DNA from 2 places in the Streptomyces sp. NPDC005925 genome. Region 2 is predicted to be linked to the other one. Evidence: riboswitches for the same ligand, from Rfam matches in the RefSeq annotation. Region 2 holds a riboswitch; the other holds the start of a gene.
The links. Region 2 has a riboswitch for cyclic di-AMP ahead of ABZ354_RS18455 (LysM peptidoglycan-binding domain-containing M23 family metallopeptidase). Riboswitches for the same ligand answer to the same signal wherever they lie in the genome.
Positions count from the first base shown of each region.

Region 1: linked by a shared signal. The riboswitch ahead of ABZ354_RS16970 (C40 family peptidase) and the one ahead of ABZ354_RS18455 (LysM peptidoglycan-binding domain-containing M23 family metallopeptidase) in region 2 are both predicted to bind cyclic di-AMP.

Region 1 covers NZ_JBEXVL010000012.1:109,852-117,288, reverse strand. The annotation lists gene ABZ354_RS16985 (SpoIIE family protein phosphatase) at 1-11, shown strand, start outside; gene ABZ354_RS16980 (lysophospholipid acyltransferase family protein) at 203-940, shown strand; gene ABZ354_RS16975 (alpha/beta hydrolase) at 1,044-2,642, opposite strand; cyclic di-AMP (ydaO/yuaA leader) riboswitch at 4,154-4,366, shown strand; gene ABZ354_RS16970 (C40 family peptidase) at 4,370-4,843, shown strand; gene ABZ354_RS16965 (ATP-binding protein) at 4,896-5,363, opposite strand; gene ABZ354_RS16960 (helix-turn-helix transcriptional regulator) at 5,576-6,436, shown strand; gene ABZ354_RS16955 (DUF397 domain-containing protein) at 6,446-6,670, shown strand; gene ABZ354_RS16950 (8-amino-7-oxononanoate synthase) at 6,736-7,437, opposite strand, start outside.
Region 2 covers NZ_JBEXVL010000014.1:91,573-99,009, reverse strand. The annotation lists gene ABZ354_RS18475 (MBL fold metallo-hydrolase) at 15-1,205, opposite strand; gene ABZ354_RS18470 (Glu/Leu/Phe/Val dehydrogenase dimerization domain-containing protein) at 1,460-2,641, shown strand; partial or broken gene ABZ354_RS18465 (TetR family transcriptional regulator C-terminal domain-containing protein) at 2,693-3,241, shown strand; gene ABZ354_RS18460 (SGNH/GDSL hydrolase family protein) at 3,305-4,090, opposite strand; gene ABZ354_RS18455 (LysM peptidoglycan-binding domain-containing M23 family metallopeptidase) at 4,374-5,294, opposite strand; cyclic di-AMP (ydaO/yuaA leader) riboswitch at 5,299-5,463, opposite strand; gene ABZ354_RS18450 (tyrosine-protein phosphatase) at 5,930-6,727, shown strand; gene ABZ354_RS18445 (DUF6126 family protein) at 6,762-6,881, opposite strand; gene ABZ354_RS18440 (XRE family transcriptional regulator) at 6,878-7,437, opposite strand, start outside.

The DNA of each region.
Region 1 (7,437 bases), on a different contig from region 2:
CGCTGTCCTGACGCCGCGTCGAACGGCGTGGCGCACTGCCCGGAGGGAACCGGATGGGCAGGAACACGGCGGGCGGCGGGCAGGCCCTGTGCCAGCGGTTTCGGGCGGCGGGGCCCGCGCCTAGACTGTTCCCCCACGTTGTGCCGGGTTGACCAGCTGGAACGCGGCGGTTGTGCCGATCGCCAAGTTGAGGAGCGACGCCTTGTTCTACTACTTGCTCAAGTACGTGCTGCTGGGCCCGCTGCTGCGCCTGGTGTTCCGGCCGCGCATCGAGGGCCTGGAACACGTGCCGTCGTCGGGGCCGGCCATCGTCGCGGGCAACCACCTCTCCTTCGCGGACCACTTCGTGATGCCGGCGATACTCAAGCGGCGCATCACGTTCCTGGCGAAGGCCGAGTACTTCACCGGCCCCGGGCTCAAGGGCAGGCTGACGGCGGCGTTCTTCCACAGCGCGGGCCAGATCCCGGTGGACCGGTCGGGCAAGGACGCGGGTCAGGCCGCGATCCGTGAGGGTCTCGGCGTGCTGGGCAAGGACGAGCTGCTGGGCATCTACCCGGAGGGCACGCGCTCGCACGACGGCCGGCTCTACAAGGGCAAGGTCGGTGTCGCCGTGATGGCGCTGAAGGCCAAGGTGCCGGTGATTCCGTGCGCGATGATCGGCACGTTCGAGGCGCAGCCGCCCGGCAAGGTGGTGCCCCGTGTCCATCCGGTCGTCATCCGCTTCGGCAAGCCGCTGGACTTCTCCCGCTACGAGGGCATGGAGGACGAGAAGGCCATCCTGCGCGCCGTCACCGACGAGATCATGTACGCGATCCTGACGCTGTCCGAGCAGGAGTACGTCGACCGGTACGCGGCCGTGGTGAAGGCGGAGGAGACCGCTGCGCAGAAGGCGGCGCAGGCCGGGAAGGGCCGCCGTTTCCCGCGCGTGCCGCTGAGGTGACCGAAGCCGGAGCGGTCGGCGGCGAGGGGAAGCAAGGAGAGCAGGGGCGGCGGGAATGTTTCTCCCGCCGCCCCTTGTGTCACTTTCGTGCCGCTGCCGTCGGTTACGGCGTGGGCGTGGCGTGCGGGTCGCACGTCACGTCGGCGGCGTCCAGCTTGCCGGTGAGCAGGTAGCCGTCCACCCGCTCGTTGATGCAGGGGTTGGTCAGGCTGGTGACGCCGTGGGAGCCCGCGTTCTTCTCCGTGATGAGGCGGGAGCCCGCGAAGCGCTGGTGCAGTTCGACGGCACCCTCGTACGGGGTGGCGGCGTCGCGCTCCGACTGGACGATCAGGACCGGCGGAAGCCCCTTTCCGGTCTTCACGTTCAGCGGGGTCTGCTGCCTGACCGGCCAGGTGGCGCACGGCAGGTTCATCCAGGCGTTGGCCCACGTCATGAACGGGTGGTCCTGGTGGAGCCGCGTGTTGTCGCGGTTCCAGGTCTGCCAGCTGGTGGGCCACTTGGCGTCGGTGCACTCGACGGCCGTGTAGACGGCGTTGCCGTTCTCCGCGGAGGCGTTGCCCGCGGTGTCGGACATGTCGGGTGCGGCGGCGTCGACGAGCGCCTGGGTGTCTCCGGCGACGTACTTGCTGAAGATCTCGGCGACCGGCGCCCAGGAGGAGTCGTAGTACGGCGCGCTCTGGAAGAAGGAGATGAGCTCGGCCGGGCCGATGACCCCGCCGAGGGGGCTCTTCTTCGCGGCGGCGCGCAGTTCCAGCCACTTCTCCTGGACCTCGGCACGGGTGGCGCCGAGGTGGTAGGTGGCGTCGTTGGCGGCGACCCAGTCCTGCCAGTCCTTCCAGCGTCCCTCGAACGCGACGTCCTGGTCCAGGTTGGCCTGGTACCAGATCTTCTCGCGGGAGGGGTTGACGACGCTGTCCACGACCATGCGGCGCACGTGACCCGGGAAGAGCGTGCCGTACACGGCGCCCAGGTAGGTGCCGTAGGAGACGCCCAGGTAGTTGAGCTTCTGCTCGCCGAGCGCGGCGCGGACGACGTCGAGGTCGCGCGCGGTGTTCGGCGTGGTCATGTGCGGCAGCATCTCGCCGCTGCGCTCGTAGCAGCCCTCGGCGTACTCGCGGGCCAGCTTGCGCTGGGCGAGCTTGTCCGCCTCGGTGTCGGGCACCGGGTCGGCCTTGGGAGCCTTGACGAACTCCTGCGGGTCGACGCAGGAGATGGGCGCCGAGTGACCGACGCCGCGCGGGTCGAATCCGACGAAGTCGTACGCCTTCGCCGTCTTCGCCCACACCGCGCTCTTGGTGGTGACCCGGCGCGGGAAGCGCAGGCCGGAGCCGCCGGGGCCGCCCGGGTTGTAGATGAGGGCGCCCTGGCGCTCGGCCTTCGTGCCCGTGCTGCCGATGCGGTCGACGGCGAGCTTGATCTGCTTGCCGTTCGGCCTGGCGTAGTCGAGCGGGACGGTGACCCAGCCGCACTGGATGGGCTTCTCGAGCCCCCAGTCGGCGGGGCAGTCCTGCCAGTCGATGCCGGTGTGCGCCGCGCGCGCCGCCGCGAGGGCGGCGCCCCGGGCCTCACGGTCCTGGCCGAAACCGGCCGGGCTCGCGCTGGCCGTGGGTGCCGTGACGGCCCCGGCCAGCAGTGTGGCGGTGACGAGCGCACCCGCCGAACCCAAGACGGTCACCCGCCGGTTCAGTTTTCTCTTCCTCAAGTGGGTCTCCCGTACATTCTTGCGATTGGGTACGGGGATCCTCGCGGCTGTGCGATCTCCGGGAACAGGGGTCAAGGGACTTCTTTGCCAATCCGATAAACGGAACGAAAGGTCCGTTCGTCGGAAAGCCACCCGAGGCAGCGGGTGTTCCGCAGGCCGGACCCGCCGCGTCCGAGGCCGAGGCCAACGTTCCGGTGCCGAAGCTCCCCAGCACTCACAGGCAGTCCGTGCCCGTCAGAGCCCACGTCGACCTTCCGGTGCCGAAGGTGCCCGGTCCCATGCCCTCGGCCGAAGTCGCTGCCGAGATGACGTCCAAGTCCTCCGGCCCCGCGGGAGGGAAAGCGCCGCTGCACCGCTGCCAGAATCCTGGGCCGCGCCCCGGCAGTGCCTGGGGCCCGCCGCCCGACGACAACCGGCACGGATGGGCGGGAGGCCGGACCGGGGGTGGCCGCCGACTGCCCCGAAGGTCCTTTGTCCGGCCGATCCTCCCGCGATCCTCTCAGCGGTGAGGGGATCTCACACGGCCAGGAGGCGACGGGCAAAGGCAGCCGCGGTCGCGACGACGCGGGCTCGCACACGGGGTGACGTTCGCTCACCGGTGGCGGGCCTTCGTTGTTCTTCGCCCCGACGCGCCCATGCTGCGGAATGATCACCCTGTGACACGTCGAGTACTGGGCAGGGGACCGGCCGCGATCGAGCCTCCCGGGGAGGTGACAGGGGCGCGTCTGCTGCCCGCGGAGAGACTTTCCGGGCCGGACAGGGCAGTGGAGGCTGCGGAGGGCGAGCGGCTGCCGCAGGAGGGCCCGCGGCGGCCCGGCCGGCGACCCTTGGGCCCGGGGGGAACTCTTCGGGTCGCCGCGGATTCGTGATGCGCGTGGCCAGCGAGCTGCTCGGCTCGTTGGCCACTGCCGCCGGTGCCGTTGCGCCAGCGCTCGCCGGCGCAGGGGCGGACGACGCCGGCACCAAGGGTCCGGCCAACCTCGGGTTCGCGCCGGACCCGGCGACGCCGACGACGCCGAGCCATGGCGGCAGGTGCGGCTTGGCCCGGTGCGGAGGGTAGGCCCCCGGCGCTGCCCCCGCCGCGGTTGCCGGTGGTGCCCCGGCCCCGCGCCGCGGGTGCTGGACGGCGGGCGACGCACCGCCCGGGTCACCCTTCCGCCGCAGTCCGGCGGTTGCCGCGCCCCCGGGTGACGGGACTCCGGCGGGTCGGACCGCACGTAGGGCCGGGGGTGAAACGGGCCGAACGGCGTACCCCCTGTCGGCGTAGACGCGCGTCCTTTTCCGGGCCCGGCGCAGTTGCGCGCCGGCGTGGGGCGTGCGGGCGCCGAGCGGTGCTCCGCCGCTGGTCCGGGGCTCGTCGAGGTAATGGACGAAGGACTCCGAGACCCCTCTGTCCACCCGAATGGGCGAAGGGTGATCAACGCCACAAAGCCCTGCGCATGGGGATATTCATACTGCCGACGGTCAAGATCCTTCACTGACGACAAGCCCCCGCCACCGCGGCGGGGCGGTCCGGGCGGACGCCGAATCCTGCCGCCGCCCGGATGCCCGGTCGACAGAAGAGGATGGATCGGCAGGAGTGGAGGACCCGAGCACGACGGGCCGCCGGACCGGCACGACAGCCGTTCCGAGCAGCCCTTGGGGTGAAGCCGCAGCAGCGGCCGGGCTACTTCGCCAGCCCGAATCCGACAGGTCATCCTTCACAGGCGGCTGACGAAGGGTTGCGCATGACCGCGCTCAATCGTGTCCCGTCTCTCCTGGTCCGGGCCGGTACGGCCTCGGCCCTCACCCTCTCCGTCGTGATCGGTTCCCTCGTGATCCCGGGCGCCGGCTCCGAGGCGGTCGCCGCCTCCTCGGCCCACAAGGCGCTCCGGATCGCCGCTTCCAAGAAGGGCGCCCCCTACCGCTGGGGCGCCACGGGCCCGCACAGGTTCGACTGCTCGGGGCTCACGCTGTACGCGTACCGGAAGGCCGGCAAGAAACTTCCGCGTACGGCGGCCCAGCAGTACAACCGGACCCGGCACATCTCCGCGAGCAGTCGCAAGGCCGGTGACCTGGTGTTCTTCCACTCCGGCCGCTACATCTACCACGTCGGCATCTACGCCGGCGGGAACAGGATCTGGCACGCCCCGAAATCCGGGGCGGTGGTGCGGCTGGAAAGGATCTGGAGCCGCGGAGCCTGGTACGGGCGCGTGCGCTGACCACACGCGGGCGGCGGCACCGACGTGCCGTCGCCCCCGCACCGGGGCTGTCCTACGGCTCCTGCTGTCCCGCCGCCGCCACCGCTCCGGCCGGCGGGGCCGTGCCGTGCCACGGCAGCTCGATGGAGACCGTCTTGCCGCCCTCGCGCGTGGGTCTGACGCGCAGCCTGCCGCCGCACTCCGCCGCCAGCCACCGGATGATCCTCATACCGCGCCCGTTGTCCTGCTGGACGGCCGCGGGCAGCCGCTTCGGGAACCGCGGGTGGCTGTCGGTCACTCCGACGCGCAGGCGTTCGTCGCGGTGCAGGGCGACGTCCACCGTGAAGGTGGGTGACGTGCCCAAAGTGTGCTGGACCGCGTTGGTGGCGAGCTCGGACACGATGAGCCGGATCGTCTCGGACTCGTCCGTGCCCGCCGGCAGTCCCCATTCCGCCAGTGTGTCCACCACGAAGGAACGGGACGCGGACACCGAGGCGGGATCGCTTGCCAAAGTGACGGATGCTTCCAGATGGTCTGCCATGGCGCTCTCGTCCCTTTCCCAGGGGACCTTGGTCCGGCATGAAGCGGACGGTTGGAGTACGGTCCCGGACTGGTGCTTCCTCGCCACACTGCCATCATCACCACGGCAAGGGCGGCGATCCATCAACATCTGCATATATCTGTCGCTCGATGCGGTGAACTCTGCGACGCGAGAACGTATTTGGGCGACTCGTAAGGAGTAAGGAGAAGCCCATGAAGCACGGGCCCGCGGTGCGCCGCCGCAAACTGGGCGCCGAACTGCGTGCGCTGCGCACCTCGGTGGGCCTCACGAGTGGGGAAGCGGCCGGGCTGGTGGGATGGCACCAGTCGAAGGTGAGCCGGATCGAGACCGGCACGAGCGGCGTGAAACCGGCCGACGTGAGACTGCTTCTGGACGCCTACGGCGTGGCGGACGACCAGCTCCGGGAGTTATTGCTCGTCCTCGCGGGCGCGCACGACGGCAACGGACGCAACCACTGGTGGCATGCCTATCGCGGTGAACTGCCGCCCACCTACCGGGACTTCATCAGTCTGGAGTCCCAGGCGAGCGCGATGCGCACCCTGGAGACCTCGGTGGTGCCGGGACTGCTGCAGACCCCGGAGTACGCCAGAGCGGTGACCTGCGCCGCGGTCGAAGGCCTGTCCGAGGAACGGCTGGACGCGCTGGTGGAGGTGCGGCTGGCCCGGCAGGACGTGCTGCGCGCGAAACCCCCGCTGACGTTGAGCGCGGTACTGGACGAGGCCGTACTGCGCCGGGAAGTGGGCGGGCCCGGGGTGATGTCGCGGCAGTTGGAGAGGCTGACGGAGGCGGCGATTATGCCGCACGTACGACTGCAAGTACTGCCGTTTGCCGCCGGAGCCCACATCGGGGTCACGGGATCTTTCGTTATTTTCTCATTTTCGCGCACATCTGATCTGGATGTCGTCGTTCTCGACCACTTGACGAGTAGCCTCCATCTCGAACGGAAAGAAGACTTAGAGGCCTACGCAGAGGCCTTCGACTCCCTGCTGGCTCACGCTCTCTCACCCGAGGAATCATTGGAATTCATCGCCGGTATGACCGGTGACACGTAAGGAGGCACCATGACCGCACTGCCTCGGAACGTCCCTTCCAGCAACGACCTGCACGACGTGCACTGGCTGCGCAGCAGCTACAGCACCGGAGCGAACAACTGCGTCGAGGCGGCCCGTCCACGCTCCGGTCCCTGGACCGGGCTGCTGGCCGTCCGCGACTCCAAGGAACCGGCCGGACCCGCGCTGCTCTTCTCCCCGGAGAGCTGGGCGGCGTTCACGGTCGCGTTCCGGTGAGCCGCCGGGCACCCCGGCGCGACTGACCGGTCACCCCGGACGACACACGGCCGTGCGACGCCGACTCATGGCCGCGTCTCGCCGATGACCCGCACCGCGTGTTCCAGCTGCTCCCCGGAGAGATCCGCGCGGGCGGTCAGCCTGAGCCGTGAGACACCGTCGGGCACGGAAGGAGGACGGAAGCAGCCCACGGCCAGTCCCTCGACGCGGCAGTCCGCCGCCCATCGCACGGCACCCTCCGGGGACGGCGCGCGCACGGAGACCACCGCGGCGTCGGGACGTACCGCTTCCAGGCCCCCGGCCGTCAGCCGGGCGTGCAGCTCGGCCGCGACCCCACGGGCCCGCGCGGCCCGCTGCGGCTCGCGGCGCAGCAGCCGCAGCGCCGCCAGCGCCGCGCCCGCGGCCGCGGGCGCGAGCCCGGTGTCGAAGATGAACGTCCGGGCCTCGTTGACCAGATGGTCGATCACCCGGGCCGGGCCCAGGACCGCGCCGCCCTGGCCGCCGAGGGACTTCGACAGCGTGACCGTCACGACCACGTCGCCGGCGCCCGCGATCCCGGCCGCCTCGGCCGCGCCCCGCCCGCCGGTGCCGAGGACGCCCAGGCCGTGGGCGTCGTCGACGACCAGGCCCGCCCCGTGCTCCCGGCCCGCCGCGGCGAGAGCGGCCAGCGGGGCGGCGTCGCCGTCCACCGAGAACACCGTGTCGGACACGACGACGGCGGGCCCCCCGTGCGTGGCAAGTGCCTTGCGCACGCCCTCCGGGTCGGC
Region 2 (7,437 bases):
GGTGCCGCTCCGCGTCAGCGCTCGCCCGCGAGGTCGAGGCCGGGCCGGTCGGCCAGGGTGTCGTCCCGGTGGCCGGGCTCGCGCCAGGGGTGGGCGATCGGCGCGGAGACCGCCCGCCACCACGGGTCCACGGGGAGTCCGCCGCCCGGCTCGAAGGGCTCGCCGGGGCGGGGCAGCGCGACGGCCTGCCCGGCCGTGTCCGCGGCGTCCTTCGTCCACTCCCCCGGCTCCGCCCAGGCGTGCGGGGCGAGGTTGAAGGTGCCCCAGTGGATGGGCAGCAGCACCCCCGACGGACGGCCGCCCTGAAGGTCGAGGTGGGCGCGGACGCCCTCCTCCGGCGTCATGTGGATGTCCGGCCAGAACGCGCTGTACGCGCCGATCTGGATCATCGTCGCGTCGAACGGGCCGTGCGCGGCGCCGATGTCCCGGAAACCCTCGAAGTATCCGGTGTCGCCGCTGTGGTAGATCCGGTGCCGTTCCCCCGCGACGGCCCAGGACGCCCACAGCGTGTGCTGGAAGTTGCGGAGGCCGCGGCCGCAGAAGTGGCGGGCCGGGGTGGCCGTCAGGGTGAGCCCGCCGACGCGCGTCGACTCGTGCCAGTCCAGCTCGCGCAGCCGGTCCGCCGACACGCCCCAGCGTTCCAGGTGGGCGCCGACGCCCAGCGGCACGGCGAACACGGTGTCCGTGCCTGCCAGTGCCCTGATCGTCGGCATGTCCAGGTGGTCGTAGTGGTCGTGGGAGATCACGACGACGTCAACCGGGCCGAGCGCGGTCAGCGGCAGGGGTACGGGGTGCAGCCGCCGGGGTCCGGCGAAGGGGAAGGGGGAGCAGCGCTCGCCCCACACCGGGTCGAACAGCACGCGCTGTCCGTCGATCTCCGCGAGCACGCTGGAGTGGCCGATCCATGTCAGCCGCAGTCCGGTCGCGGGCGCCTCGGCGAGGTCGGCGGCCGTCGTGGGGTGGAGCGGGACCGTGCCGCGGGGCGAGCGGCGGGGCCGGGCTTCCCTGTCGAAGTAGACCTTCGCGAAGGAGCCGGCCGAGCCGGACGGGCGGGTCCTGGCCGTGCCGCCGGGGTTCTGGAAGACACCGTCCGCGAAGTGCGGCGATCTGCGGATGCGCGCCATGCGCTCGCCGCTCGGGTCCGCGCCGAACGCCGCGGGCCGCAGCGCGCGGAGCCCGGATCCCGGGTTACGGAAACCGGCCACAGTACCTCCAGGTGGAGTCGGTCAGACATCCATTATGGGCAGCCCCACCGGCACCGCCGGGCCCGCAGGACGCATTCCGGCCCGGACGCCTCACCGGTCGGCCTCCGCGCCCGCGCGGCCCGGCCCGGCCGCGGTGCGAAAAAGCCCTTGTCACCGCACGTTGACAGGGTCGCCGATCCCCGACGATGCTGACCCGCGGTTCAGTGGGCCACCCCCGGACCGCTTCTCCCGCCCGGCCGCTGTCAGGAGACCCCGTGACCAGCCCGCTGCTGTCCCTCACCTGGACCGACCACATCACCGGTCGCCGTGGCTTCCTGGTCGTGGACCGGCTGGTGCGCGGGGTGGCCAGTGGCGGGCTGCGGATGCGCGAGGGCTGCACGGCGCAGGAGGTCGCCGGGCTCGCCCGCGGCATGTCCATGAAGGAGGCGCTGCACTACGACCCCGCGCGGCGGTACGTGCCGCTGGGCGGCGCCAAGGGCGGCATCGACTGCGACCCGCGGGACCCTCGGGCGTACGGGCTGCTGGTGCGGTTCCTGCGGGCGGTGCGGCCCTATGTCGCATGCTGTTGGACCACGGGTGAGGACCTGGGGCTCGGCCAGGAGATGGTGGACCGGGCGGTCGTCGAGGCGGGGCTCGTGTCGTCGGTCCAGGCGGTGTACCCGTTGCTCGACGACGAGACCGCGGCCCGGCGCCGGCTCGCCAGCGCCTTCGCTCTCGAGGTGGACGGCATCGGACTGCCCGAGCTGGTCGGCGGCTGCGGCGTCGCCGAGGCCACGCTCACGGCCCTGGACCGGGCAGGCGTGCCGCACGCCGGGACGCGCGTCGCGCTGCAGGGGTTCGGCACCATGGGCGGCGCCACGGCCCGTTTCCTGGCGCGGGCGGGTCTGACGGTGGTGGCGGTGGCCGACGTCAAGGGCACGATCGTCAACCCGGACGGTCTCGACGTGGAGGCGCTGCTCGACGCGCGGGACGCCCACGGCGGCGTGGACCGCGGGGCGCTGGGGCCACGCGACCGCGAACTGCCGCCGGACGCGTGGCTGTCCGCCGACGCCGAGGTACTGGTGCCGGCGGCCGTGTCGTACGCCGTCGACGTCTCCAACGAGGCGCGGATCACCGCCCGTCTGGTGGTCGAGGCGGCCAACATGCCGGTCCTGCCGGAGGCGGAGGCGGTGCTGGCGGCGCGCGGGGTGATGGTGCTGCCGGACGTGGTCGTGAACTCCGCGACCAACGCCTGGTGGTGGTGGACGCTGTTCGGGGACGTCGACGCCGACCCGGACGAGGCGTTCGCCCACGTACGGGGCTCGATGCGGGCGCTGACGGACGGGGTGCTGAGCCGCGCGGCGGCCGGTGGGACAACGCCGCGAGCCGCCGCCCACGCCGTGGCGGAAGAGCGCCTGTCGGACATTTCCGAGCGGTTCGGCTGGTACCGCTCGTAGGGTGACACCGTGGTGAGGGTGCGATCGGGTGCCGCCGAGCGGCGCGCCGAGATGGCGCGGGCCACCGTCGAGCCGATCGAGGCGCGGGGCGTGGTCGCCGTCCGGATCGCCGATGTGGCTGCCGCACCAGGGGTGAGCAACGCGCTCGTGCTGTACCACTCCTCCTCCAGGGACAAGCTGGTCGCCGCCGCCTTCGCACATGCCGCCCAGGACGACCTCGCCCGGCTGCGCGGATTGCTCGGGCGCCGTACGACGGCGCTGCGCCGGCTGCGGGACGCGGTGCGGTGGTACGCGCCGACGGGTGGCGGCTGTGGATCGAGGGGTGGGCGGCGGCGCTGCGCGAGCCCGTGCCGCAGGGTCTGACCGGGCGGCCTCGACCGGCAGGGGAAGGCGGCGATCGCCGGGGTCGTCGCGGAGGGTGTGACGGCGGGTGAGTTCCGCCGCGCCGGGCCCGCCGACGCGGCGCTGCGTCTGACCGCGCTCCTCGACGGGCTCGCCGTGCAGCTGACGTCCTACCCGGGCGCGCTGTCACCGGCCCGGGCCCGGGAGCCGGCCGACGCGGCCCTGGCCCGCGAACGGGGCCTCACCCGCGCGGAGTTGGTGGCGGCGGGGCACTGCTCCCCGCCGCCCAGCCTCCCCGCCGCTGCTTCCGCTCCTGGCGCCTCAGGCGACGGCGGCGATGCGCATCCTGATGTCGTCCGGCGACAGCGCGCCCTTGGCGGTCACATGGTCCCCCGAGGACTCGCCGCGCAGCCGGCGCCCGATCCACGGCACCAGGTACTCGCGCGCCCACTGCACGTCGTCGCGCCGCACCTCGAACGTGCCGCGCGACGGCAGCGGCGGCCAGGGCTGGTCGGGGTCGGCGGGGACCTCCAGGCCGAGGACCTGACCCGCGCGGAGCGCCACGCGCGTGTGCCCCTCCGGGGAGAGGTGCAGCCGGTCGGCGTCCCACGCCCTGCGGTCCTGGAGGGTCTTGAGGGACCACAGGTCGAGCACGGGACAGCCGTACCGGTCGGCGACGGCACGCACATGGCCGTTGTAGGTGGCGATCTTCCCGCGCAGGTGCTTCAGCACGGGCATGGTCCGGGTGTCGAAGCCGGTCGTCACCATCACGGTGCCCGCTGCGGCCGTCAGAGCGGCGACGGCCCTCTCGAACCTCTCGGCCACCTCGTCGGGGTCGGTGCCGGGCCGCAGGATGTCGTTGCCGCCGGCACAGAACGAGACGAGGTCCGGGGCGAGTCGCGCCGTTCGGGGAAGCTGGTCCGCAACGATCTGGTCGAGCAGTTTGCCGCGCACGGCGAGGTTGGTGTACCGGAAGTCGCCCTCGGGCCGCCGGTCCGCGAGCAGTACCGCGAACCTGTCCGCCCAGCCGACGAACGACCCGTCGGGGCCCGGGTCGCCCACGCCCTCGGTGAAGCTGTCCCCCACCGCCACGTACGACCCGATCACTGATCTGCTGTCATTCTTCGAATCGTCTGCCACGTCGGCCCATGATTCACCTTCGCATGAGGCTTACGCGAGCGTAGGAAAGGGGTGACGGGCGGTGAGATGAGCCACCTCGAGTGTTCGTCGACCCGGGAACGAGCGCGGGAATGGGCGAGGAGCCGCGCCGCGGGCGCGGCCGCCCGGGTACGCCGAAGGCCGGACCCCGGGGATCGGGAGTCCGGCCTTCGGCTGCGTGTCAGGCGAGTGGTCGCGCCGGGTGCCGTACGGGCCGGTGCGCCAAGTGGTGTCAGGCGCCGGAGGCGCCGTGCGAGCGCAGGTACGCCATCGGGTCCACGTCCGAGCCGTAGTCCGGCGTGGTGCGGATCTCGAAGTGCAGGTGCGGTCCGGTGGAGTTGCCGGTCGTGCCGGAGAGACCGACCTGCTGGCCTGCGGTCACGGTCTGGCCGGCCGAGACGGACAGCGAGGACAGGTGGGCGTACTGGGCGTAGTGGCCGTCGCCGAGCTTGATGACGACCTGATTGCCGTACGCGCCGCCCCAGCCCGCGGAGACGACGGTGCCCGCGCCGACGGACTTCAGGGCGGTGCCGGTCGGGACGACGAAGTCGACGCCGGTGTGGTAGCCGCTGGACCACATGCCGCCGGGGACCTTGTAGGCGGTGCCGACGCCGGCGCCGGACACGGGCAGCACGAAGCCGGAGCCGGAGGGCTGCGCGGCGGGCGTCGTGCTCCGGCCCGACGAGGGCGCGGCGGTCTTCGCGGACTTCGACGACTTCGACGACTTCAAGGCCGACGAGGACTTCGCCGACGGCTCGGCCGTGCTCGTCGCGGCCTTCTTGCCGATGGCGAGCTTGAGGCCGGGGTGGATCAGCGACGGGTCGTCGCCGATGGTGGCGCGGTTGTCCCGGTACAGCTTCTTCCAGCCGCCGCTGACGTTCTGCTCGTCGGCGATCTTCGACAGGAAGTCGCCGCCCTTCACCGTGTAGACGCGCGGGGCGGAGTTCTTCGCGGTGTCCTTGCCGGCGGGCTTGTGCTGCGCCTCCGGAAGGGACTGGACGGCCTTTTCGGAAACCTGCTGCGCGGGGGCGGCGTGAGCGCCGGTGGCCCCGAGAAGCGGAATGGCAAGTGCGGCGCCGCCGGTTCCGGCGACGGCGATGGACCGGGTGAAACGCGGTGACTTCGTACGGCGGTGCTTACCCTTCGCGGGCATGGCGAATTCCTCTCCGGCGCCTACGAGGTGAGCTGTCGGGTTCGGACTGGAGATGCCCGGCCGCGGTGTGCGCGGCTTCACCCCGAGCCTGTGTCCGGAGACCGGAACAGGCGGTTGTACCTGTGGGTCCCCCGCTCCTGCCGTACACGGGTCGAAGTGTGTGCGGGCTTCCGGACGGCGGCAGGATTAGGCGTCCGTCCGGATCGGTGGCGAACGTAAGCGACCGGATGGCTGAGAAACAAGCCTGGGTTTGTCCGCGAACGCGCTTTTGTGCGGGCGATCAGGGTTATGCCCGTCACCGAGCGTGGAACAGGATCTTTCGCGCTTCTTCAATCCCCAGGTAACGCGGTTGAATTACGTGAACATGGCGACAGCGGATCGTCACGATTATGACGCTGCTCACGCCCCACACCCCATCCCCCTTACTATCGGGGCACGTTACGCACAAACGACCAATTCGGACCAATGACTCATAGAGGTGGATAGGCTACCGATCAAAAACTATGTCCGATTTCATTTGTTACAGCGCAAGTTGAGTCACTACGTCCCTCTCATATTGTCCGGCAGGCGTGTCGTATCGTCGGCGTGTGCCCGTCGGTGAGCCGCGCCGGCGGGGCCGAGTGTGAGGAGTCCACGTGACGCAGCAGGTCCCGTCGACCGAGCCCGAGCTGGCCGGAGTGCGCAACTTCCGTGACGTCGGCGGATTGCCGACCGTGGACGGCCGCCGGGTGCGGTACGGCGTGCTGTTCCGCAGCGGTCACCTCGCGCACGCGACAGAGGACGACGCCGCCTTCCTCGCCTCCCTCGGCCTGCACACGATCTTCGACTTCCGCAACGCGGCCGACCAGAAGCTGGAGGGCCCGGACGTCGCGCTGCCGGGCGTCCGCAATGTGAACCTGCCGCTGAGCGACCCGGCCGACGGCGCCGAGTTCTGGAAGATGGTGCGGGACGGCGACCTCGAGCAGCTGCGCGCGGTCCTCTCGGACGGCAGGGGCGCCGCCCGGATGATCGACTCGTACCGGACGGTCATCACGGAGCGCACCGCGGAGCACTCGCGGGTGCTGCACTCGCTCGCCGAGGACAGCCTCCCCGCGCTGATGCACTGCGCGGCCGGAAAGGACCGCGCGGGCCTGTCCATAGCCGTGACCCTGCTCGCCCTGGGCGTCGAGCGGGACGCGATAGCCGAGGACTACCTGAAGTCGAACGCCAAGCACCGCCGCTACAAGGTGCGCCGCAGCGCCACGTCCGCCTCGGCCTACTCCCCCGAGGTCATGGAGCTGCTCGACCCCCTGTTCGACGCGCGCGCCGAGTACCTCGCGGCGGCCTTCGACACGATCCAGGACACCTGGGGCGGCGTCCCGGCCTACCTCGAGAACGGGCTCGGCGTCACCCCCGAGATCCGCGAGCGGCTGCGCGAACGCCTGCTGGACTGACGTACGCCCCGAGGCCGGCGCCGCGCTCCGCGCCCTACTGCGCGCCGACCTCGAACAGCAGCCACACGAAGGCCGCGAAGACGTGCCCCACGGCGATGTAGATGATCAGCCGGACCCACAGGGCGCGCGGGAACTTGTCCTCGATGTCGCTCATGACGTGCCTCCGGTGAACGGGCCCAGGCACAGCGAGGCCGTGGGGCTCTGCAGCAGGGTGTGGACGAAGAGGAGCTCGACCTCGTCCGGGCCGCCCGCGGCGATGCGGTGCGGGGTCAGCGAGTCGAAGTGCGCGCTGTCGCCCGGCTCGAGCCGGTGCAGGGTGTCGCCGAGACGGAGCCGCAGCCTGCCCTTGAGCACGTACAGCCACTCCTCACCGGGGTGGACGCGCACCACGTCGCCCTGCGCGCCGTACGGGACACGGACGCGCAGGGCCTGCATGCCACGGCCGGGCGACCCGGCCTGCCAGTACGTCCAGCCGCCCGCGGCCGTCGGTTCCATGTCGGCGGCCCGCACGACGGCGTCCCGGTCGGCGGTCTGCTCACCGAGCAGTTCGGAGACGGTCGTCCCGTAGACGCGGGCGAGAGCCAGCAGCATCGGCAGCGACGGCTGGCGACGGCCGGTCTCCAGCCGGGACAGGTGGGCGGGCGACAGGGCGGCGGCGCGGGCCGCGGCCTCCAGGGTGAGGCCCGCGCGACGACGCAGGGCGCGGAGCT